One region of the Lacticaseibacillus sp. 866-1 genome, then DNA from elsewhere that is predicted to be linked to it. Evidence: riboswitches for the same ligand, from Rfam matches in the RefSeq annotation. Region 1 holds a riboswitch; the other holds the start of a gene.
The links. A riboswitch is a leader RNA that binds a small molecule or an ion and turns the genes downstream of it on or off. The one in region 1 is predicted to bind lysine.

Region 1 (10,945 bases):
TCTAGGGTCGCTTGAGAACCCGCTGGTGTGGCTGACGATTTTCGGCTTGGTCGTGACCGCCATCCTGATGGTGCGCAAAGTGCCTGGGGCGATTTTCATCGGCATGGTGCTGACCACGCTGCTGGGCTTGGTCACCGGCCAGATCAAGGCCCCGACCGCACTGATTGCGACGGCGCCGAGCCTGAAACCGACATTCGGCGTGGCGGTGATGCACATCGGCGACATCAACACGCTCCAGCTGGCGGTCGTGGTTCTGACTTTCCTGCTGGTCACGTTCTTTGATACCGCCGGCACCCTGGTCGGGCTGGCCAACCAGGCGGGCTTCATGAAGGATAATAAAATGCCGCGGGTCGGCAAGGCGCTGGCCTCAGATTCTACCGCCATGCTGGTCGGCTCGGTGCTCGGGACCAGCCCGGTTGGGGCCTATGTTGAATCCTCAGCCGGCATCGCGGTCGGCGGCCGTACTGGGATTACCGCCATCACGACCGGCGTGATGTTCCTGGTTGGGATGATCTTTTCGCCCCTGCTCTCGGTCGTGACCGACCAAGTCACCGCGCCGGCGCTGATCATCGTCGGTGTGCTGATGGCGCAGTCGCTACGCAATATCAACTGGTCGCAGCTGGAAATCGCCATTCCGTCGTTTCTGATTCTGATCGGCATGCCGCTGACCTACAGCATTTCCGACGGCATTGCGCTGGGCTTCATCATGTACCCGATTACAATGCTGGCGGCCCGCCGCGGCAAGGAAGTATCCCCAATCATGTACGGCCTGTTCTTCGTCTTCATCGGGTTTATGTGGATTCTGAACGTGGGGTGATTGGTTTTTAAATTGGAAAAATGTGGCAGTGCTGACCAGTTGGTCGCACTGCCTTTTTGGTGTCGGCTAAAAGTGAGTGGTGCTTGTTTGGTGCTGCACTGGTACACTGGCGGTCGCGCCCACAATGCCCAGGCCGGTGAGGACTTGGTCGAACTCGGCGAGCTGGCAGGCTAAGGTTGGCACGGCCTGACTGTCAGGCTGGTTGATGAGCGCCGTGATGAAACTGTACGTCAAAATAGCCAGGTGCTGCGCGATTGCCGGCAGATGAGCCAGTTTGACGCCGCGGCGGTTGAGGTCACGCTGATAAAGGGCGGCGATGTGCTGGATCGCCACCCGCGTGAAGCTGACCTCCACCGTGTCGATTTTGCTCAGCAGCCGCGCGTGGCAGAGCAGCGCTGGGTCCTCACCATCAGGGGCAACCATTGCGGGCAGATGACACTGCCCCAAAAACAGGGCCGTCAGCTGGGTGGTGGTGGCCTGAATCAGCGCGCTGGCCAGCGCAAACTTGTCCTGATAGTGATTGTAAAAGGTCGTTTGCCCAATTTCCGCGCGGCTGGCCAGTTGGCACACGGTGGTGGCGCCGAAGGACTCCTCGCACAGCAGTGCATAAAAGGCGGTCGTAATGGCCCGCCGAGTTTTGCGGACTCTCAGATCATTTGGATTTAACACATTATCTTCTCCTCACGCAGACGATTCGACTCTGGCGAAGTGAGTTAGGTTCCGACTGCATTGTAGTCGGGTGCCTTTTTGGGATACAAGCATTTGCACCCGGGTTGTGGGCACTCAAGGCGCGCTTGCCCCGAAACGGTCAGCTGGGTTCAAACCGCCACCAACTCCTGGCGGGGCGCGCTTATACTACCGGTGTTTAGAGTATTGAAAATGGTGAATACTCTGACGATGTGTGTTGACCAATTATTGTGTGACATTCATTAGGGAGGGTAATCGAAATGAAGAAGACATTATTTGTGACTGCTGCGGTCGTGGCAATGACGGTAGCTGGTGCGCTGACCGGCGCCCAAACCGTTGCGGCGGGCTCTGCCTCTGGGTCGACCAACGCAGAGTTTACCGTGGATGCCGGTAGCGGTGGCACCGACGGCGGGGATCACGGCACGGACGGGGATGAAAACCTGATTCTCAACAAAATTCCAGATCTGCATTTTATGCTCAACGGGGCCAATCCGAAAGTCGGTGACATCATTGCAGGGACTACGTTGAGGTATGCCGATGGCGTGACGAAACAGACTGGCGACAAGGCCGAAGTCCAAGATGGGAGCATCGAAGTTCTGGACTATCGCGGCACCAACGCCGGTTGGAAACTGTCCGCCAAGGTCGGCAAACCAACAAATGGTACTACCACGCTGGAGGGCACGTTGACGCTGGCTGCAGCGATTTCCAAATTCACCAATGTGGGTGCGACAGGGACTGTTGGCGGCGCCATGACAGCTGGCGGTGACAACGTCCAGATATGGCAAGCAAAGGCCGCTGTTGCGGGGACTGACGCAGACCATCCTGCGACTCCTGGTGAAGGGACCGGTGCCAACGATGCGACTGTCGGTGCTGGTACGTCATTTAAGCTCACACCAAACGCTAGCGCCACCACTGGTCAGTACGATGCGCTTGTCACCTGGACGCTGGCTGGCACACCTGAGATGAACTAAATCTCTGTGCGCGCCACCATGACGGCCAAGGATTTGCCTTGGTCGTTTTGCTTATAGATTGGGGGAACAGGCGTGAAGGTGCGGAAATGGTTAATAGGCGTGATCCTGATCGCCGGCAGTTTTTGGCTGCAAACCGGGCGCGTGGTTCAGGCGGAAGGCGCGAGCTTTTCGGTGGCGCCGCAGATTCCTGAGAATCAGCGCTCGGCGGTCTCGAATTACTATGATCTGGTGGTGAAGCCAGGGACGACGCAAAATCTGACGCTGGCCGTCACCAACCGGACGGCGGAAGTGCGGCACGTGCGCCTGAGTGTGACCGACGCATGGTCGCAGTCGAATGGGCAGGTCAGTTACGGCCCCGGTGCGCCGGCGGACGACTCGGCCGAGTATCGCCTGACCGAATTGGCCCCACCGCCGATAACGCTGACCCTGGCGCCCAAGGAAGTCAAAACTGTCACGGTCCCGCTCAGGATTCCCCAAGCCGGGTTCCGCGGTGCCCTGCTGGGTGCGCTGTATCTGGTGGACAATGAGCGCTCGGGCGGCGAAGATAGCGGCGGCGTGGCGATCCAAAACCGGTTTGCGACGGTGGTGGGCGTGCAGCTGCAAACCTCGACTGGCGCAATCAATAATATCGTGCCGCATTTGAAATTATTGGGGGTCGGGGCCGGTGTGCACGACAACCAGCCGTGCGTCTTAGCGACGCTGCAAAATGACCGGCCCACCTATTGGGGCAAAATGCGGTTGAAGGCGACGGTCACCAAGCGCGACCAAAAAGCCGTCGTGATGCAGCGCGAGGCGGCTAATTACGCGGTCGCGCCGAACTCCCACTTCAATTTTGCGGTGACCAATCAGCAGGCGCTGGACCCCGGTGACTACACCCTGAATCTGGCGGTGACCGGGCCGCACGGGCAGTGGCAGTTCCGCCGCAATTTTTCCATTCTGGTCGGTGAGGCGGAGAGCATCAACAAGGAGGTCGGCCTCAAGCGGCGGTTCGTCATGCCGTGGTGGGGTTGGGTGCTGATCGGCCTCGCGCTTCTGTTAGTGGTCGCGGCTTGCTGGTGGGTGCTGCACCGGCCGAGCAGGTTGCTGCTTCGCGAAAGGAGGGAGGCATGATGCGCCGACTACGCATTGGGTTGATCGTGCTCGTACTGGCGGTGATCGCCGCGCCGGCTTCAATGGTGAGTGCAAGCACCGCATCGGGGGCAACCGTTGCCGAGTTTGTGGTGACCGGGAAAAGGCCCCCACCGCAGGAGCCGGCGCCCCCTCCAGTTGTGGACTATTCTCCGCATGACCTGTTGCCTGGCACCGGTGACATGCGGCAGTTGCCACACACTGGTGATCGGACCAATCACTGGCTCGTGATTCTTGGCGGAGTTGTGATCGGCAGTTTGGGCCTGACAGTGATGGTGAGGAGGGATGATCGTGAAGCATAAAGGTTTTGCGTTCATCTCTATCATTATTGCGGGTGCCCTGGCTATCGGCAGTCAGACCGCCGTGGTTAAGGCCGCGCCCGCGGTAGATTACCTGCCTTGGCTGACCGGCTCATACCCAGAACCGATTGACCCCGCCACAGGGCTTCCGGCCTTTGTCCCGTTTGAAGAGGTGATGAGCCCCCTTACTGGGACGAAGGACTCCAGCAAAGTCCTGACAAATGGAGATGGGAACCACGTCGCCGTGCAGGTGACTGACGGGCCGACCCAAAGTGGCTCAATCTGGAGCATTTACACGCTGGATCTGACCAAGAGCTTCGATGCACGAATGAATCTTTACTTTAATAACGGCACAGATTTAGGCGACGGCATGGCGCTCGTCATGAGCGGCACCAAACCAACCCAGGTCTACGGCATTGGCTCGGCGCTTGGCATCTGGCGGTCTCAGCTTAGAGATGGCTCGAAAACAGACGCGCTGCCCAAGAGCTTTGCCATTGCCTTTGATACCACGGATAATCACGATCGCCAGGACCATAACGTCGTCCAAAAGAAGGCGGGCCAGTACGTTGGTTGGGGCTATCCCGCGCAGCCTAACCAGTCGGCCAAAGGGTTAGGGAAGTTAGACACCGGGCTCGAAGACTTGCCGATTCAGTGGGCCTCGGGCAACAGCTATGGCAATCCGGGGTTGGGCGGTTACCAAGCGCTCGACAATGCAATGACTGACGGCACATGGCACCCGCTGCACATTCATTGGGAGGCAACAGGTGACGGTGGCGGCACGTTCTCGTTTCACTTCGCTGTCGGCAGCGAGGTAGTTGACAAGTCACTGACTTGGGATAACGCAGATGTCTCTCGGTACTTCGGCGGCACAACCGTATACTGGGGCTTCACTGGGACGACTGGGGCGTACGTTGAAGATGCAGTGGTCGCTTTTCAAAGCATTCCCGGGGTGCTGGATAACAGTATGACGGTCGATGTGGCTCAAGGCACTGTGTATCCGCGCACGACATTAAGTCAGAATTACACCATTACTTACGATCCCAACGGCAGCCTTCAGGCCTGGCCGCAGCCGAGCAATGGGCAGCAGAGTTCCTTGTACGCCCAGCTGCTAACTGGCAGCCACTACGGGTTTGTGATGGCCGATGATGGCAACGTTCACCTTGACTTGGGTGGCGGGCAGGGGTTGTTAGCTGAGGCCATAGCCGGTGAGAAACCCCGCGATATGACCGATCGGGCCGGTAACCCGGTGAGGGTCGTGAATAAAATTGCGCTGGATAACATACCGCCTTTTCCCAAAAACACGACGGTGCAGGAACTTAAGTTCAGTGCCCCAATCATTGCGACCGATGTAGGTGGTGCTGAAACAGTCTCCGCTGGTACCGTAATTGGTAATAACGGCCAGGCAACGACAAACGTCTCGCTGCCTGCGGTGGTACCGGAGCCTTTGGCCCTCGACTCGGTGCCAAGTTTTACTTTTGGCGAAGGCAGCGCACCGAAAATTACGGTGGGTGAGCTGATCGATGGCCTGAACGCCAAGCTGGGCACTGCCTCGGGGAACATTTCTGCCGCGATTCCTGAAGGCGCGACCAACCGCCTGACCGCCAAAATGGCCCCGTTTCAGCTAGGACCAGGCTACCAGGCCGGCAGTGCGCACCTGACTTTTAAGTACAACGGGGCCATTCGCACGCTGACTGACGACAACAGTGAGACCGAGCTCTTTAATGTGACCGGCAGTCAGTTGCCTGAAGGCGCCGTTTTACAGCCGACTTTGACAATCGCGCCATATCCACACGCGACCGTCGGCCAGCACAGCACCACGATTGAGTGGACCCTGACGTCCACACCTGTAATGAAGTAAACAGGACGCAGAAAAGGCAATCGACGCCGGTCGATTGCCTTAATTGTTGAGCTTTGACGATTTAGATGCGGCTCAAATACCGCTTCAAGAAGTCCTGAGTGGCCTGCTCTTGCGGATGGCCGAAGAGTTCGTCCGGCGTGCCGGTTTCTGCGATGACGCCTTCGTGCATGAAGACGACCTTGTCGGAGACGTCGCGGGCAAAGGCCATTTCGTGGGTGACGATGATCATCGTCAGGCCGGTGTGGGCCAGGGCGGTCATGGCGTTCAGAACGTCATCGACCATTTCGGGATCAAGCGCCGAGGTCGGCTCATCGAACAGCAGGACCTCGGGATCCATGGCCTCGGCGCGGGCAATCGCCACCCGCTGCTGCTGGCCGCCGGAAAGCTGGGCCGGCTTGGCGTTGACGAACGGGTCCATGCCGACACTGTTCAGCAGCTCCAGGGCGTGCTTTTTCGCCTCATCGGCGCCGCGGCGCAGGACGGTTTGCTGACCGACCATGACGTTTTGCAGCACGGATAGGTTGTTGAACAAGTTGAACGACTGGAACACCATGCCAACATGGGCGCGGTAAAGCGGCAGGTTAAAGTCATCGGTTAGGATGCTTTTGCCGTGGAACAAAATGTCGCCGTCCGTCGGCGTTTCGAGCAGGTTAATGTTGCGCAGCAGGGTCGACTTCCCGGAGCCCGAGCGGCCGATGATCGACACCACCTGGCCCTTGTCGACTGACAGGTTGATATCCTTCAAGACCTCGTGATTGCCGAAGGACTTTTTCAAATTATGTACTTCAATGATGGGTTCTGACATGTTTACGTCCTCCTTACTTGATCTTTGGGGTGTCAACCTGCATCTGGTTGGTCATCAGGTCGTAATCCTTGGGCCCGTCCATACGCTTTTCAACCAGTCTGAACAGCCGGCTGATGGTGAAGGTGAGCAGCAGGTAGATGCCGGCGACGACCAGGTAGGTGTGGAAGAACTGGAAGTTCTGGCCAGCGACGGTTTCGGCGCTGAAGAACAGTTCGGAAACCGAGATGACGGACAGCACCGACGTATCCTTGATGTTGACGATGAATTCGTTGGTGACGGCCGGCAGGGAATTGCGGATCGCCTGCGGCAGGATGACCTTGGTCATGGTCTGCCAGTGGGTCATGCCCAGCGCATGGGCGGCCTCGAACTGGCCGGAATCGACGGAGGTGATGCCCCCGCGGATGATTTCGGAGATGTAGGCCCCGGTATTAATGGAGACAATGAACAAGGCGGCCACGGTGCGGTCCATGTTGACGTGGAAGGCGAGGGCGGCGCCGTAGTAGACGACGGCGGCCTGCACGATCATTGGCGTACCCCGGAAGACTTCAATGTAGACGGCGAGCAGCCAGTTGCCGATGGCGCGCAGACCGCGCTTGCCGCGGCTCTTCGGTACCGGGGTGGTGCGGGCAATGCCGACGAGCAGGCCGATCAAAAAGCCCACAACGGTGCCAATCAGGGAGATGAACAGCGTCATGCCGGTCCCGCGCAGCAGCATCGGGCCGTACTGCTTGAGCAGGGCGAGGAACCAGTTGCCTTGGCTGGTGGTCGACGGCTGGTTAGCCACGGCCTCGTTCATGAGCTGGTCGCGCTGCTTTTGAGAGATCTTGGCTAGTTCGGCGTTGATCTTGGCCTTGTCCGGGTCGTTCTTGCGGACCCCAATCGCCAGGTCGACGTCTTCAGGATTGGTCTTGAAGCCGTTCGTCTTGGAAAAGCGCAGGTAGGTCAGATCAGGGTTCGCGTTTTCCGCCGTGATCCCTTCAGGAACTTCGGAAACGTACCCGTCGATGGTGCCGGATTCCAGCGCCACGCGCATCGCCGGGAAGTTATCCATGGCTGGTTCCTTGATGACGCCCTTCATCTGCTTGATGGCTTGATAATGGAAGGTCGACAGTTGCGCCGTGATTTTGGCGTTTTTGAAATCATTGATGCTCTTGGCCTTGGCGTACTTGCTGTCGCGGCGCACCACGACGGTCAGTTTGCTGGCGTAGTAGGTATTGGTAAAATCGATGGTTTTGCGGCGCTCAGGCGTCGGGCTCATGCCGGCAATGATGGCGTCGATCTTGCCAGACGTCAATGCCGGCGGCAGACCGTTCCAGGATGTCTTGACGACGACGACCTTTTTATTCAAGGCCTTGGCGACCTTTTTGGCCATCTGCACGTCATACCCGTTGGCGTAGTCCGAGCTGCCCTGGATCTTGACGGCGCCGTTGGCAGCCGTGTTTTGGGTCCAGTTGAACGGTGCGTAGCCGGCCTCCATGCCGACCTTGAATGTGCCTTTGGTGGCCGCACCGACGTGCTGCGTCGTCCCCGAGGCGATGCCCGCCGCCATGGCGAGCAGTGCGAGTCCGCTGACAAGGCGGCCCCAGAAATGCTTCTTCATCATTAAAAACTCCCTTCGTGTTGTCCCAAGTTGACTTGGTGAACCACGCGGGAAATAGAGAAGTAAAAAGGTCGGCCTATATGTGAAATAGGCCGACCGATGATTTCAGTGGTTAAACCAGAATCATAGCGCTCCGAAGCTAGGCTTCGACAGTCCAGCGGGTTTCCCCAAACTGGCCCAACGCATCTTGCCCCTGTGGCAGGATGCGTTTCGGCGGATTCGCTTACGGCTGATTCAACGTGACAGGCACTCCTCAGCGTTCGTCGTTTCCGCGACCTCTATTTCTTAGTGGTAAATTCAGTTGTCGTTTGCCAGTTTATGCGTCTGAAAACGCCGTGTCAAGGCGACTTGCCAAGATAGCGATTTCACCCACTGGTCTTAGATGCTAAATGTCACACTCGGTGAGCCCATGGTGCTGGGCACAGGCGGCAAGCGCGGCAGGCTTCTGTCACATTTTCTCGAGGCGCGGTCGCGGTTTCTATGAATTATTTTACTAACTAAAGGTTTATTCTTCTATTAGAATGTTGCTCGCAACCGGCCGGTTGGGCGACCTAGCCCTAGGGAAAGCAGAGGCTGGTACCCGTTTCAGAGCAGAATGGTCCGGCTCGCGGCCTTAGCCAAATTTAATCATAAAAATTTTTGAGCCTAGAGCCTTAGAAAAAAGTGGGCTTTCATGAAAACGATTGTTTTTTCGCAGGGGTAAACCTTTGCAATCGCAACCATTTTTGTGCATACTAACTGTCGGACATGTGACACGTCACCCTAGGTTTGACCTAAATCCGAATGGTGGCGCTATCATGTCTAAATACATATAGGAGGCGACAAACAATGGTCGGAATCATCCTTGCTAGCCACGGCGATTTTGCCAAAGGCATTATGCAATCAGGTCAGATGATCTTCGGTGAGCAGAAGAATGTTGAAGCAGTGACATTCCAGCCCAACGAGGGTCCAGACGACTTGAAAGCACACCTCGAGGAAGCCATTGCGAAGCTCGACTCAGATGATCAGGTCCTGTTCCTTATCGATTTGTGGGGCGGCTCTCCGTTCAACCAGTCTAACGGGTTGTTCGAAGCACACAAAGATAAGTGGGCCATCGTCACTGGGCTGAACTTACCAATGCTGATTGAGGCATACGGTTCCCGTTTGTCCATGGATTCAGCGCACGATATTGCGGCGCACATTATTGAGTCAGGTAAAGACGGTATCAAAGTCAAGCCTGAAGAACTGGCACCAAAGGCGGCTCCTGCTGCAGCACCAACGCAGCACGTCAGCGGCGGTAAGCCAGGGAAGATGAGTTACGTTCTGGCTCGGATCGACTCTCGTCTGCTTCACGGGCAAGTTGCGACGGCTTGGAGCAAAGAGACCAAGCCGACGCGGATCATTGTTGTATCGGACGGTGTCGCACACGACAAGCTGCGTAAACAGCTGATCACCGAAGCGGCCCCATCAGGTGTTAAGGCTCACGTCATTCCAATTGATCAGATGATCAAGATCGCCAAAGACGACAAGCACTTCGGCGGCGAAAAAGCGTTGCTATTATTCGAAACACCGGAAGACGCGAAAAAAGCCATTGACGGCGGCGTGCCGCTGAAGGAACTGAACGTTGGTTCCATGGCGCACTCAGTCGGCAAGGTTCAGCCGAACAAGGTTCTGGCCTTTGACCAGACCGACATCGACACGTTCAGGGACTTGGAAAAGGAAGGCGTCACCTTCGATGTTCGGAAGGTCCCAACCGACAGCAAGGACAACATGGACGCGATCCTCAAGAAGGCGCAAGACGCGCTGGATGCACAGAACAAGTAGCAATAGATTATATTCCTAATTAAATTTAAGGAGGATATTCACATGGATTTGAACTTTCTTCAAATCATCGGGGTCCTCATCGTGGCGTTCCTGGCAGGGATGGAAGGGGTTCTTGATGAATTCGAATTCCATATGCCAGTTGTAGCGTGCACGCTGATTGGGCTGGTCACTGGCCAGCTGCTTCCTTGCCTGATTTTGGGCGGGACCTTGCAGATGATTGCCCTTGGCTGGGCGAACGTTGGTGCCGCGATTGCGCCTGACGCTGCCTTGGCCTCAGTTGCTTCTGCTATTATTCTGGTTCTTGGCGGTCAGGGCCGCGCCGGAGTTAACTCCGCGATCGCCCTTGCGGTTCCGCTGGCGGTTGCCGGCCTGCTGCTGACCACCCTGGTTCGTACCATTGCCACCGCGGTTGTCCACCTGATGGACCACGCGGCCGAAGAAGGCAGCTTCAAGATGCTGGACTTCTGGCAGTACGTTGCCATTGCTTTGCAGGGTCTGCGTATCGCGATCCCTGCCGGCTTGATCCTGGCTGTTGGTGCCGGTCCTGTTCGTTCCCTGCTTGGCCTTATGCCTAAGTGGTTGACGGATGGCCTGGGCATCGGTGGTGGCATGGTCGTTGCCGTTGGGTACGCCATGGTTTTGAACATGATGGCGACCCGCGAAGTATGGCCATTCTTCATCATCGGTTTCGTTTTGGCAACCATTTCTCAGTTGACCCTGATCGGCCTTGGCGCGATCGGTGTGTCCCTGGCGCTGATCTACCTGACCCTGTCCAAGATGGGCGGCTCTTCTAGCAGCAATGGTGGCTCTTCTGACAACAATGGTGGCTCCGGCGATCCAGTCGGCGACATCATCGACAACTATTAGAGAAGGAGGTAGAAAAATATGGCTGATACAGCTGAAGTACAAGCAAGTTTGGCTGAACACAAGTACAGTTTGACGAAAGCTGACCGGATGAAGGTTTGCTGGCGTTCTAC
Region 2 (10,945 bases), on a different contig from region 1:
AGCCACGGTCGCGACCGCCTCGTACAGTGGAAACGTCGGCGTGGGAATGATGATGGTGTCGCCGGGGTTGAACAGCCCCGCGATGGCCGCGTGAATGCCTTCGGTGGCGCCAACGCTCACGACGACTTCGCTTTGCGCGTCGTAATGCGCGTCAAACGTGGTCGCCAGGTAATCGGCGATCTCCTGGCGCAGCTTTGCGTAGCCAAACGACGGCGCGTAATGCGACCAGTCGGCATCGATGGCGGCGTCCGTCGCCTGTTTAATGTGCTCGGGTACCGCAAAGTCCGGCTCGCCCAGGGTCAGCTTGATGATCCCAGGAATCGGGGAAATTTTGTTGTCGACCTCGCGGATGGCGCTGGGCGGCACGGCCGCCACCTGGCGATTGCCGAGGCCGGCCAGACTTTTTTTCAATTCAGGCATAATCAGTTTTCCTTCTATCTAATGAATTTACAGCAGTGCATCCAGACCCACGGTCAAACCGACCGGCAGCGTCTTGACCTGGCGCGCGGCCAAGGCCACGCCCGCCATGAAGCTCGAGCGGTCAAAAGAGACCTGCTTGATCGACAGGCTTTCCCCTGCGGCCCCGAACACGACTTCCTCCTGGGCCACATAGCCCGGCAGGCGCAGCGCGTGCACTGGCACGTCGTCCAGCCACTCGCCGCGCGCCGGCGCATCTTGGTGCGGGGCAGCCGGCTTTTTGGTCCGAGCGTCGGCAATCAGCTTGGCGGTCGCCTTAGCGGTGCCGGACGGCGCGTCCAGCTTGTCGGAATGGTGCGCCTCAACGACCTCGGCGTCCGGGAAGTACTTGGCAGCCTTGGCGGCAAATTGCATCATCAACACCGCCGAAATGGCAAAGTTCGGCACGATCAACAGGCTTTGCTCGTTGCCCTGGGCAATCGCGCCCAGCGCCTCTTGGTCGCCTTGGCTCAGCCCACTGGTGCCAATCACGGCGTTCATGCCGTGGCTGAGCGCATACTCGGCGTTGGCGCGCGCGGCCTGTGGCAAGGTAAAGTCCACCCAGACGTCGGCTTGAACGGTGATGTCAGCCAGGCTGGTGAAAACCGGAAACGCGGCCTGCTCTTTGGCCTCCGGCGCCAAACCGCCAACGATCGTCAGGTCCTGTTCGCCGGCCATCATGGCTGCGACCTGCCTGCCCATTTTGCCGAAAACGCCGGCTAGAAAGACGGTTGTCATTGCGCGACCTCCAATTCTCCCAGTGAATCTAGGACGACCTGAGTTTCCGTTTCGTTCAGCGGCACCATCGGCAGGCGCAGGCGGTTTTGAATCTCGCCGCGCCGGCCCAGCGCCATTTTCACCGGTGCCGGGGACGGATAGGCAAACAGCGCGTGCATCCGCGGCGTCAGCCAGGCCATCTGCTGATCGGCGGCCGTGATCGCACCGGCGGCCAGTTCGTCGATCACTTGCTGCATCTGGTTGCCGTACAGGTGCGACGCGACGGAAATCACGCCGCGCGCCCCCACTTTCAGCGCGTCTTCGAACTGATCGTCGTCGCCAGTGTACACGGCAAAGTCCTTTGGCAGGTGCTGGACCAGCCAGGCGAGGTCTTCAACCGTCGTGCATTGCTTGACGCCTTGAATGTTCGGGTGCTTGGCCAGCTGCGCAAGCGAAACGTTCGACAGCTGGACCACCGAACGGCCCGGAATGTTGTAAATGATGACGGGTTTGGCACTGGCGTCGGCAATCGCCGTGAAGTGGGCGATCATCCCTGCCTGGCCAGGCTTGTTGTAGTACGGCACCACGGCGAGCACTGCGGTGATGGCGGAAATCGATGAAACCTCCTTGGCAAACGCGACAGACTCACGCGTGGAGTTGGTGCCAATGTTGGCGACCAGCGCCGCGCGGCCTTTGAGAACCTGACCGACGTGCTCGAACAGGCTGACTTTTTCCACGTGCGACAGCGTTGGCGATTCGCCGGTGGTCGCGCCGACCACCAGCCCCGTGGTGTGCTCGGCGAGCAGCCGCTCGATCAATTTGTCGAGCGCCGGGTAGTCAATTTCGTCGTGTTCATTAAACGGCGTAATCAGCGCTGTCAGGATCGGATGATTTTCTAACATATTATGCTTCCTCCATGCGATGCTTTAAAAAGCCAACAAACGCGTCCACGCCCGGTTTCAGGGCCGCCTCGTCGGGGGTGAGCTCAGCCGAATGCAAGCTGTGCGCCGGATCGTTCACGCCCAGCCACACCATGGTGCCGGGAAACTGCTGCAGTAAGAACCCAAAGTCCTCACCGGTCATGGCCGGGGCAATGTCGGCAAAATCAACGGCTGGCGCCTGCTTCATGTAACTGATCAAGTCGGCGGTTTGCGCCGGGGCGTTTTCCACTGGCATGTAGCCGCCTTGGATCAGCTTCAGGTCGGCCTTGACGCCGTATGTGGCAGCGACGCCTTCTGCAATCTGCCGCACGCGGGCTTGCATCATTTCGATGTCGGCTTGGCGAAAGGCGCGAATCGTACCGTCCAGCCGTGCCGATCCGGCGATCACGTTGCCGATGGTGCCGGCGTGGAAGGTGCCCAGGGTGACCACCCCGCCGCGGACCGGATCGACATTGCGCGACACAATGGTTTGCACCTGCATCACGAACGCGGCGGCCGCCACGATGGCGTCATTGGCCTTTTGGGGAAAAGCGGCGTGACCACTTTTGCCAGTGAACGTCAGGTGAATCTCCGTCGTGCCGGCAAACAAGGTGCCCATGCGGGTCGCGATTTGGCCGGCCGGCAGCGCGGGATTGTCGTGCAGCCCGTAAAATTCGTCGGGCCGCCACTGGCCCTTGAAGGCGCCGGCGTCAAACACGCGCTTGCCGCCGTACTCCGCCTCTTCCGCTGGCTGGAAAAAGAACACCAGGTTGTCCTTGGGCTGATGGGTGGCAAAATACGCCAGAATGCCCAGCGCGACCGTCATGTGCACATCGTGGCCGCAGGCGTGCATCACGCCTGGGTGGTTCGAGGCGAACGGCAGGCCCGTTTTTTCCTCGACCGGCAGCGCGTCGATGTCGGTGCGGTAGCCCAGCGTACGGCGCGGCGCCGTGCCAGCCAGGTGCACCAGCAGCGCGGTTGGCACCTCCTCGACGTGCTTGACCGTCAGCCACGAGCAGTCCAGGTGCTGCACAAATTCTTCGATGTACGCCTGAGTTTGGACCTCGTGCAGCGCCAGTTCCGGAATGCGATGCAACGCGCGCCGCACCGCGATCAGTTCGGCTTCAGTTAAAGTGGCCATGAATTTGCCTTCCTATAGTTTGCGCAGCGCATCGATCAGGCCGGTTTCGCCTGCGGTCTTCGCGTCCTTCATCTTGATCACCTTGGCCGGGACGCCGGCGACGACCGCACCCTCCGGCACGTCGTCGATGACAATGGCCCCGGCTGCCACGACCGCCCCTTTGCCGACGTGCACGCCTTCAATCACCACGGCATTGGCACCAACCAGCACGTCATCTTCAATGATCACCGGGGTGGCGCTGGCTGGCTCAACGACGCCGGCCAGGACCGCACCGGCCCCGATGTGGCAGTGTTTGCCAACCGTGGCGCGGCCGCCCAGCACGGCGCCCATGTCGATCATCGACCCGGCCCCAATCTTGGCGCCGATGTTGATAATGGCACCCATCATGATCACGGCGTTGTCGTCGATGGTGACATGCTCGCGGATGATGGCGCCAGGCTCGATCCGTGCGTTGATTTTGCTGATGTCCAGCATTGGCACGCCGGTGTTGCGGCCTGTGGTTTCAACCCGCAGCTGCGAGATAGCGTCGCGGTTTTCAGCCAGCCACGGTGAGAGCTTGGCGGCATCCCCGTATAGCTGGCCGGTTTTAACGTCGAGAAAAGCCTGGACGCCGGCCGGCACCGCCGTGAGCTTTTCAATGTCCCCTGCCAACGTCACGTGCATCGGTGTGGTTTTCGGGGCGCTGGCGATGTAGTCAATAATTTGTTCCGCGTTGAATTCAGCCATGTTTTTTCCTCCTAGAAAATGAAAAAGTCCATCCGGCAACGCTCGCCAGATGGACAGCAAATAGTCCAATTAATTGACGATAGCGCCCCGCATTGCTGCGACAGTCCGCCGGATCTTCTCCAGCGGCCCAACCGCTCACCGTTAACACGCCGGTGAGGATTTCGGCGGTGTTCCCTTTTGCCTGCCTTCAACGCATGTGCTTTGCTCGGGCAGGTTACTGATGGCGACCGCAACCTCTATCTTTTTCGTATGTGATTGACATTAGCTTACGATTAAAATACCTAGCCGTCAACCCTTGACATGGACCGACCCCTTTGGTTATGTTGGAGCCAATTGATTAGAGAACGGGGAGACAAAAATGAAGGTCATCAAATTTGGGGGCTCATCGCTGGCAACTGGGGCGCAGCTGGCTAAGGTCATTAAAATTGTGCAGGCCGACCCAACGCGCCAGGTCGTGGTCGTTTCGGCGCCGGGCAAGCGCGACAAAACCGACGTGAAGGTCACCGACCTGCTGGGCCAGCTGGCCGACCAAGTCCTCGCGGGCAAGGACCCGGCGGCACTGATTGAAACCATTCTGGCACGCTACACTGAGATTCAGCAGCATTTTGGCCTGACCGATGACGTGGTGGCGCGCCTGCGTCAGCACCTGCAGCAGCTCGCTAAGGCGACCTACCCCGGCGTGGACTACCTGCGCTCCGCCTTCATGGCGCAAGGCGAGCACATGAACGCGCAGCTGGTTGCCGCCGTGATGGCGAACCTGGGCATGAGCGCCCGGTTCGTCAGCCCCAAAACGCTTGGCATCACCCTCACCGGCAAGCCCGGCGCCGCCCTGGTGGCAGACGACAGCTATGCCCGCCTCGCGCAGTTCACGCTGCAGCCAGGCGAGGTCATTGTCGTACCCGGCTTTTACGCTTACGACGCGGCCGGCAACGTACTGACCTTCGCGCGCGGCGGCTCGGACATCACTGGCTCGATCCTGGCCAAGGGGCTTTCCGCTGACCTGTACGAAAACTTCACCGACGTCTCCTGGGTGTACGCCGCTGACCCCGGCATCGTTGACCACCCGCGGGCCATCAGCACCCTGACTTACCGGGAAATGCGGGAGCTCGCCTACGCCGGCTTTTCCGTGTTCAATGACGAGGCACTGATTCCCGTGATCGAAGCGGGCATTCGCGTCAACATTAAGAACACCAACGCGCCGAACGACCCGGGCACCATCATCGCGCCGACCAAAAACGTGCAGCACCACCATCACATCACCGGCGTCGCGGCCAAAAAAGGCTTCACCGCCTTGTACCTGCACCACTACCTGATCAACCAGGAAGTCGGCTTCACCCTGAAGCTCCTGCAGATTCTCGCCAAGTACGGTGTCTCGTACGAGCACATGCCATCCGGGATCGACGATTTGACCCTGATCATCGACGAAAATCAGCTGACGCCGCAAATCAAGGACCAGATCGCTGCCGAAGTCCGCGCCCAGATCCACCCCGACGAGCTGGAATGGCTGCCGGACTTTGCCATCGTCATGGTCGTCGGCGAGGGCCTGTACGCGCGGCCGGACCTAGTCGCTCGCATCATGGTCGCGCTGGCCGACGCCGGCATCGAGCCGTCTGTCATCAACCAAGGCGCCTCAAAAATCGGGTTGATGCTGACGGTGCCAACGGCCAAGGCCGCAGCCGCCGTCTCCGCGATTTACGCGCTCAGCTGCAATAAGCAAACCGCCGCGGCCAAGTAACCGGCCGCACGCAAAAACCGGCCAGACTGACGAGAAACGGTGTCAGTCTGGCCGGTTTTTAGTTCGACCAGGTAAAAATGCCCCAGCGCTTAGTCGTCTTCGGCGGCTTGAGCGTCTCAAACCGCTTGACCGCAATGCCGGACGTGGCCTCGGCCCGGGCGTCGACTGCCAGCAGAAAGTCCACCAGCTGCGCCGTGAGTTCGTCCGTGTAACCTGGCGACTGCACCAGTCGGGCATCCAGCCACGCGCTGGGGATCCGGTAATCATCGTACCAGCGCCGCACCCCGTCGGCCGGCTCTTCGTCAAAGCGCAGCACCCCGTCGATCTGGCGCGCGACCTTGGCAATGTCCATCTTCCTGACCTGCGGGCCGAACAGCCAGCGCACCTCAAAGTCTTTTTCCGGCTCAAAATCGTAGAGCCCGGCCAGGGAGTACTTGTCCTGCAGGCTGCGAATGCCCATTTTTTCCAGGCTGGCGGCCGCGGCCTGCCAGCCCTTATCTGTCCGCGAGGCGCCGTACACCAAAATCTCCAGGTCCTTGTCGGCCGCCTTGGTCGCAAACGCCCCGGCGGTCGACCCGCGCATCAGGTCCAGCGTGATCAAGATCCCAGTGAGCATTTCGCCGCCCTTCACCGGATCCATCATGCCAAAAAGCCGACTGGGAATATCCTGCACAATGGTCGGGTAATTGGCCAGGTAACGCTTCAGGTAAGGCGTGCGGAAGCGGACCTGCGGCGCCACCAGCACCGCATCGATGTGGGTGCCGATGTCGTACGCGGTGTCCGGCCGGACCGCGTCCACGCTGCCGTAAGTGAACACTAAGTCCGTGGTCGAAACCCGCTCATCCTGAAGAAAACTGCGAATGTCGTCCATGCGGGCGGTCAGGCTGGGCTCAATCGTGTTGATGCCCTTGACCATCCGGGCGCAAAACAGGCTGGAGGAGCCGCCGCCTGCACAGCAGAATAATAGATTCAAATGGCCGCCTCCCCGTATTCGTTGCCTTCTATTTTATCACATAAAAACAGCGGACCGGCGCAACCAATCCGCTGCTTCAGGCTTTTGGGAACGGTCTTAGAACTTGTAGTTCCAGGCCGGCACTTCGGTACTCTTGTACGTCTTCTTGATCACGTTGGCCACGGCCTTCGTCTGGTAGGCCTTCACGATCTTCTTGTACGTCTTGTTGTTCTTGTCCTGCTTGCGGGCCACGATGATGTTGATCCATGGCTGCGACTTCTTGGTGATCTTCTCGCGGTAAATCGCTTTTTCCGGGTTCAGCTTGGCATCGACGGCAATACCGGAATTGATGACCGATGCGTCAACGTCAGAAAGAGTGCGCGGCAGCTGAGCGGCGTCCAGTGGCTTGACGTTCAGGTCCAGCTTGTTGGTCTTGATGTCGGCCGGGGTTGGCAGCTCGGTGTTCTTGAGCGTGATGAACCCAGCGGTTTCGAGCAGTTCAAGCGCGCGGCCTTCGTTGGTCGGGTCGTTCGGGATCGAGACCGTATCGCCTTTTTTCAGATCCTTCAGGCTGGAGATTTTCTTGGAGTAAACGGCCAGCGGCGCCAGAATGGTCTTGCCGATGCTGACCAAACTGCCCTTGTTGGACTTGTTCCAGTTATCCAGGAAAAACTGGTGCTGGAAGGCGTTCAGGTCGATGTCGCCAGCCTGCAGGGACGAATTTGGCTGGTTGTAATCGCCGAATTCCTTAATCTTCAGGTTGATGTGCGCATTTTCCTTATCCAGCTGCTTTTGCACGGCCGCCCACACGGTCTTATCCGCGCCGACAATGCCGACCGAGACGTTTTGCGTCTTCGGCGCCGCAGAAGCGCTCTTGCCGCATCCGGCCAACAACGTGCCCAACGCAACGGCTGCAACAGCCAAAACCTTAAAACGTAATTTCATGATGATTCCTCCTCGTATTTTCCCTTGTGGGTGAAACGATATTGAATGGGTGATGGTCCCCGTGCTTCTCTAGTCGCTCGTGCAAGCACGAGCGCCGTCGAGTGGCAGGCTGTAAACGGCAAAGCCGTTAACAGCCTGCTCAAAAAAGTCCGCCCACTTCTAACATGGTTAGTTAGAAGTGAGCGGACCCACGGTACCATTCTAATTCGGCTGGCGAACCAGCCCTCAGCAACAGACAAACATCTGTGTGCGAGATAATGGTCGCCGTCCATCACAGCCTTGCTTGCGCTCGGTGTGCCTATTATGTCGAGCCATCTTCGCGCTGCCTCACTACCCCGCTCTCATCAACTCGGGTTTTCTGGTCAGTCCCAGCTGCGCTACTCACTCAACGTCGTTTCAGTAATTTTTAACTTAAGGCCAGAATAGCACAGCAAATTTTAATGTCAACCATTGCATTTTAAAAAGTTTACGCCTATGTTTTGATGCGAAGGAGTGATCACAACATGGACGAAGCAACAGCATTTTTGCAGCAATTAGTACAAATTGATACCAGTACGGCAACAACCAACGAATCACAAGTCGCGCACGTGATTCAACAAAAACTGGCAGCGGCCGGGATCGACAGCAAGCTGATCCCTTACGCCAAAAACCGTGACAACCTGGTCGCCGAATTTGGGACCGGCAAGCCGATTTTTGCCTTCACCGGACACCAGGACGTCGTCAACGTCGGCGACCTCAGCAAGTGGACTTACCCGCCGTTTGAGGCCCACATCGAAGACGGCAAACTGTACGGGCGCGGCGCCTCAGACATGAAGTCCGGGCTGGCCGCCGAGGTGCTGGCGTTCATCGCGCTCAAGCAAAGCGGCTTCGACCACCACGTCCGCCTGATTCTCACCATCGGCGAAGAGTACGGCGCGATGGGTGCCCAGCAGCTGACAGACGCCGGTTACGCCGACGACATTGACGCGTTGCTGGTCGGCGAGCCGACTGCCGGAAAGATTGAGTACGGCCACGCGGGCTCATACAACTACAAGGTCAAGAGCTACGGCAAGTCCGCCCACTCGTCCCTCCCGGCGCTGGGCACCAACGCCATCGTCAAGCTGACCGATTTCATCGTGGCCGAGCGTCACCTGTTTGACGACGTCCCGGTCGATCCGGTCATCGGGCCGCTGGTTCACAGCGTCACTGTGCTGAAGGCCGGCGACCAAGTCAACACCATCCCCGACTACGCGGAACTGGCAGGCAATATCCGGCCGACCCCGAGCTTCATCAACGAGAAAGTCACCGCGCGGCTCAAGGACGCCGTGGCCAAAATCGATGCCAAGGGCGATGGTTCGCTGAAGTTTGAACTGACCCACACCTTCTACCCGGTGCTCACGCCCACCGACAGCAAACTGGTCACCCGCGCCAACGAGGCCATCGAGTCCGTTTCCGGCAGCAAACTGCCGCTAACGGTTTCCCATGGCGCCACCGACGCCTCTGACTTCACCAAGTCCAAGAACAAGTTCGAGACCATCATTTATGGTCCCGGCAACGAGGACAAGATGCTCAGCCACCAGGTCAACGAGTACGTCTCCCTGGACCGCTTCCACACGGTGATCAAGGAGTACGAGGCCATCGCGCGGCACTACTTCGACTAACGCTCGGGCAATCAAAAAGGCGAGGAATCCGCTGATCCCTCGCCTTTTGTGTGGCCGTAAGAATTAATTTTGGCCCAGCAATTCTTTCAGTGTTGGCGCCTTTGAATCCTTTTCCGACAGCTGCTCGCGGTCGGTAGGGTCAATTGCGATTGGCCAGTCCACGCCCAGCGCCGGGTCCAGCGGGGTCAGCGCGGTGCCGGCCATCCCCTTGACCCATTCGTTGTCGAAGAAGTACAGGTACTCGGTGCCATCTTCCAGCGCCTGGAATCCGTTGCAGACCCCTTGAGGCACGAAGACCTGAACGCCCGGCTTAAGCGGCACGGTGGCCACTGCACCCAGCGTCTTGCTGTTTGGCCGCGTGTCCACGTAAACGCCCAGCGCTGACCCGTAAGCCACCGTGACCAGCTTGTCCATCGCCTCACCGTGCAGGCCGCGTACGGCGCCGCGCTTGGAGCGGGTCAAGTTGATCTGCCGCCAGGCGCCAATCGTTTCCGGCAGGATATCGGCATAACTGCTGCCGCGGTATAATTCGCGCACCGTGCCGCGGTCATCTGTCACCATTTTGGCGCTGATGACCTTCAGGCCGTCAATCTTTGAGTCCTTTTGTGCTAAAGGTTCGATCTTGGTTTCCATTTTGCTGCTCCTCATCATTCAATTGGCCCGGCCGCTGACTTACCGGCGGGTCCAGTGTTCTATTTTATCATTCGTGGCAATCAGCACCTCGTCGGTCATGCCCAAAAACAAGCCGTGCTCGACGACGCCGACTGTGCTGTCCAGCATCGCGGCCAGCCCCGCCGGAATTGGCAACGGATCGACGTGCAAATCGATGATGTAGTTGCCGTAGTGCGTCACGTAGCGGCTGCCATCGGCCTTTTGGCGAAACGCGGGCTTTAAGCCTTGCGCGTCAAAGCGGCGAAAGTTCTGCTCACAGGACACCGGCAGGACCTCGACCGGCAGCGGAAAACCGCCAAGCCGGTCGACCACCTTGCTTTGGTCAACGATCCACACGTTGTGCTTGGCGTTGATCGCCACGTTTTTCTCTAGCGTCAGCGCCCCGCCGCCGCCTTTGATGCCGTCGAGGTGATGATCCACCCGATCGGCGCCATCGACGCACAGGTCCACCTGGTCAATATCGGCCAGCTCGCTGACCGTGAAGCCGTTTTGCTCGAGCTGCTGCTTGGAGCGGTTCGACGTCGTGACGATTGCCTTCAGATTCAGCGGTGTCTGCTTGTTGCGCGCGCCCAGCAGATCAATGAAAAACGCCACCGTTGAGCCGGTGCCGACCCCGAGCACGGTGTGCGGCTGCACCATCGCGACCGCCTGGGCGGCCGCTTGCTTCTTCAGTTCATCCTGAGTTGCCATGATTGCCTCCTATCGTGATTAAATGTCCTTACTCAGTGTATCGAGCGGCGCAGGCCTGCGCAAATTTTTTTGACCGCGGATATGAAATAAAATTTCAACGGTGGGCCGAGTGCGCTATCATTAAGGGAAAAGGAGGCAGCTTCTATGTTAGCAGTCGGATTGATGTCAGGGACGTCCCTAGATGGCGTGGACGCCGCGCTAGTCGAGCTCACCGGCACCAGTGAACAAACCAAGGTCAGCTTGAAAGAATTTATCACGGTACCTTTTAGTGCGACAGAAAAAGCACAGATTCAGGCACAGCTGGCCAACGCGACGTCCAGCGTCGAGGGCTTGTGTAGCCTCGACTTTGCG

Region 2: linked by a shared signal. The riboswitch ahead of dapD (2,3,4,5-tetrahydropyridine-2,6-dicarboxylate N-acetyltransferase) and the one ahead of JUE30_RS03925 (ABC transporter permease subunit) in region 1 are both predicted to bind lysine.

The regions. Positions count from the first base shown of each region.
Region 1 covers NZ_BOLU01000008.1:47,430-58,374, forward strand. The annotation lists gene JUE30_RS03890 (NCS2 family permease) at 1-817, shown strand, start outside; gene JUE30_RS03895 (TetR/AcrR family transcriptional regulator) at 884-1,486, opposite strand; gene JUE30_RS03900 (WxL domain-containing protein) at 1,765-2,475, shown strand; gene JUE30_RS03905 (DUF916 and DUF3324 domain-containing protein) at 2,548-3,585, shown strand; gene JUE30_RS03910 (LPXTG cell wall anchor domain-containing protein) at 3,582-3,905, shown strand; gene JUE30_RS03915 (hypothetical protein) at 3,895-5,760, shown strand; gene JUE30_RS03920 (amino acid ABC transporter ATP-binding protein) at 5,822-6,565, opposite strand; gene JUE30_RS03925 (ABC transporter permease subunit) at 6,579-8,165, opposite strand; lysine riboswitch at 8,284-8,454, opposite strand; gene JUE30_RS03930 (mannose/fructose/sorbose PTS transporter subunit IIA) at 8,994-9,968, shown strand; gene JUE30_RS03935 (PTS mannose/fructose/sorbose transporter subunit IIC) at 10,011-10,835, shown strand; gene JUE30_RS03940 (PTS system mannose/fructose/sorbose family transporter subunit IID) at 10,854-10,945, shown strand, end outside.
Region 2 covers NZ_BOLU01000004.1:37,302-48,246, forward strand. The annotation lists gene JUE30_RS02395 (aminotransferase class I/II-fold pyridoxal phosphate-dependent enzyme) at 1-420, opposite strand, end outside; gene dapB (4-hydroxy-tetrahydrodipicolinate reductase) at 448-1,194, opposite strand; gene dapA (4-hydroxy-tetrahydrodipicolinate synthase) at 1,191-2,075, opposite strand; gene JUE30_RS02410 (N-acetyldiaminopimelate deacetylase) at 2,077-3,234, opposite strand; gene dapD (2,3,4,5-tetrahydropyridine-2,6-dicarboxylate N-acetyltransferase) at 3,247-3,960, opposite strand; lysine riboswitch at 4,033-4,207, opposite strand; gene JUE30_RS02420 (aspartate kinase) at 4,319-5,695, shown strand; gene JUE30_RS02425 (PTS sugar transporter subunit IIB) at 5,754-6,668, opposite strand; gene JUE30_RS02430 (MetQ/NlpA family ABC transporter substrate-binding protein) at 6,765-7,592, opposite strand; gene JUE30_RS02435 (ArgE/DapE family deacylase) at 8,096-9,232, shown strand; gene JUE30_RS02440 (dTDP-4-dehydrorhamnose 3,5-epimerase family protein) at 9,296-9,865, opposite strand; gene rpiA (ribose-5-phosphate isomerase RpiA) at 9,905-10,594, opposite strand; partial or broken gene anmK (anhydro-N-acetylmuramic acid kinase AnmK) at 10,736-10,945, shown strand, end outside.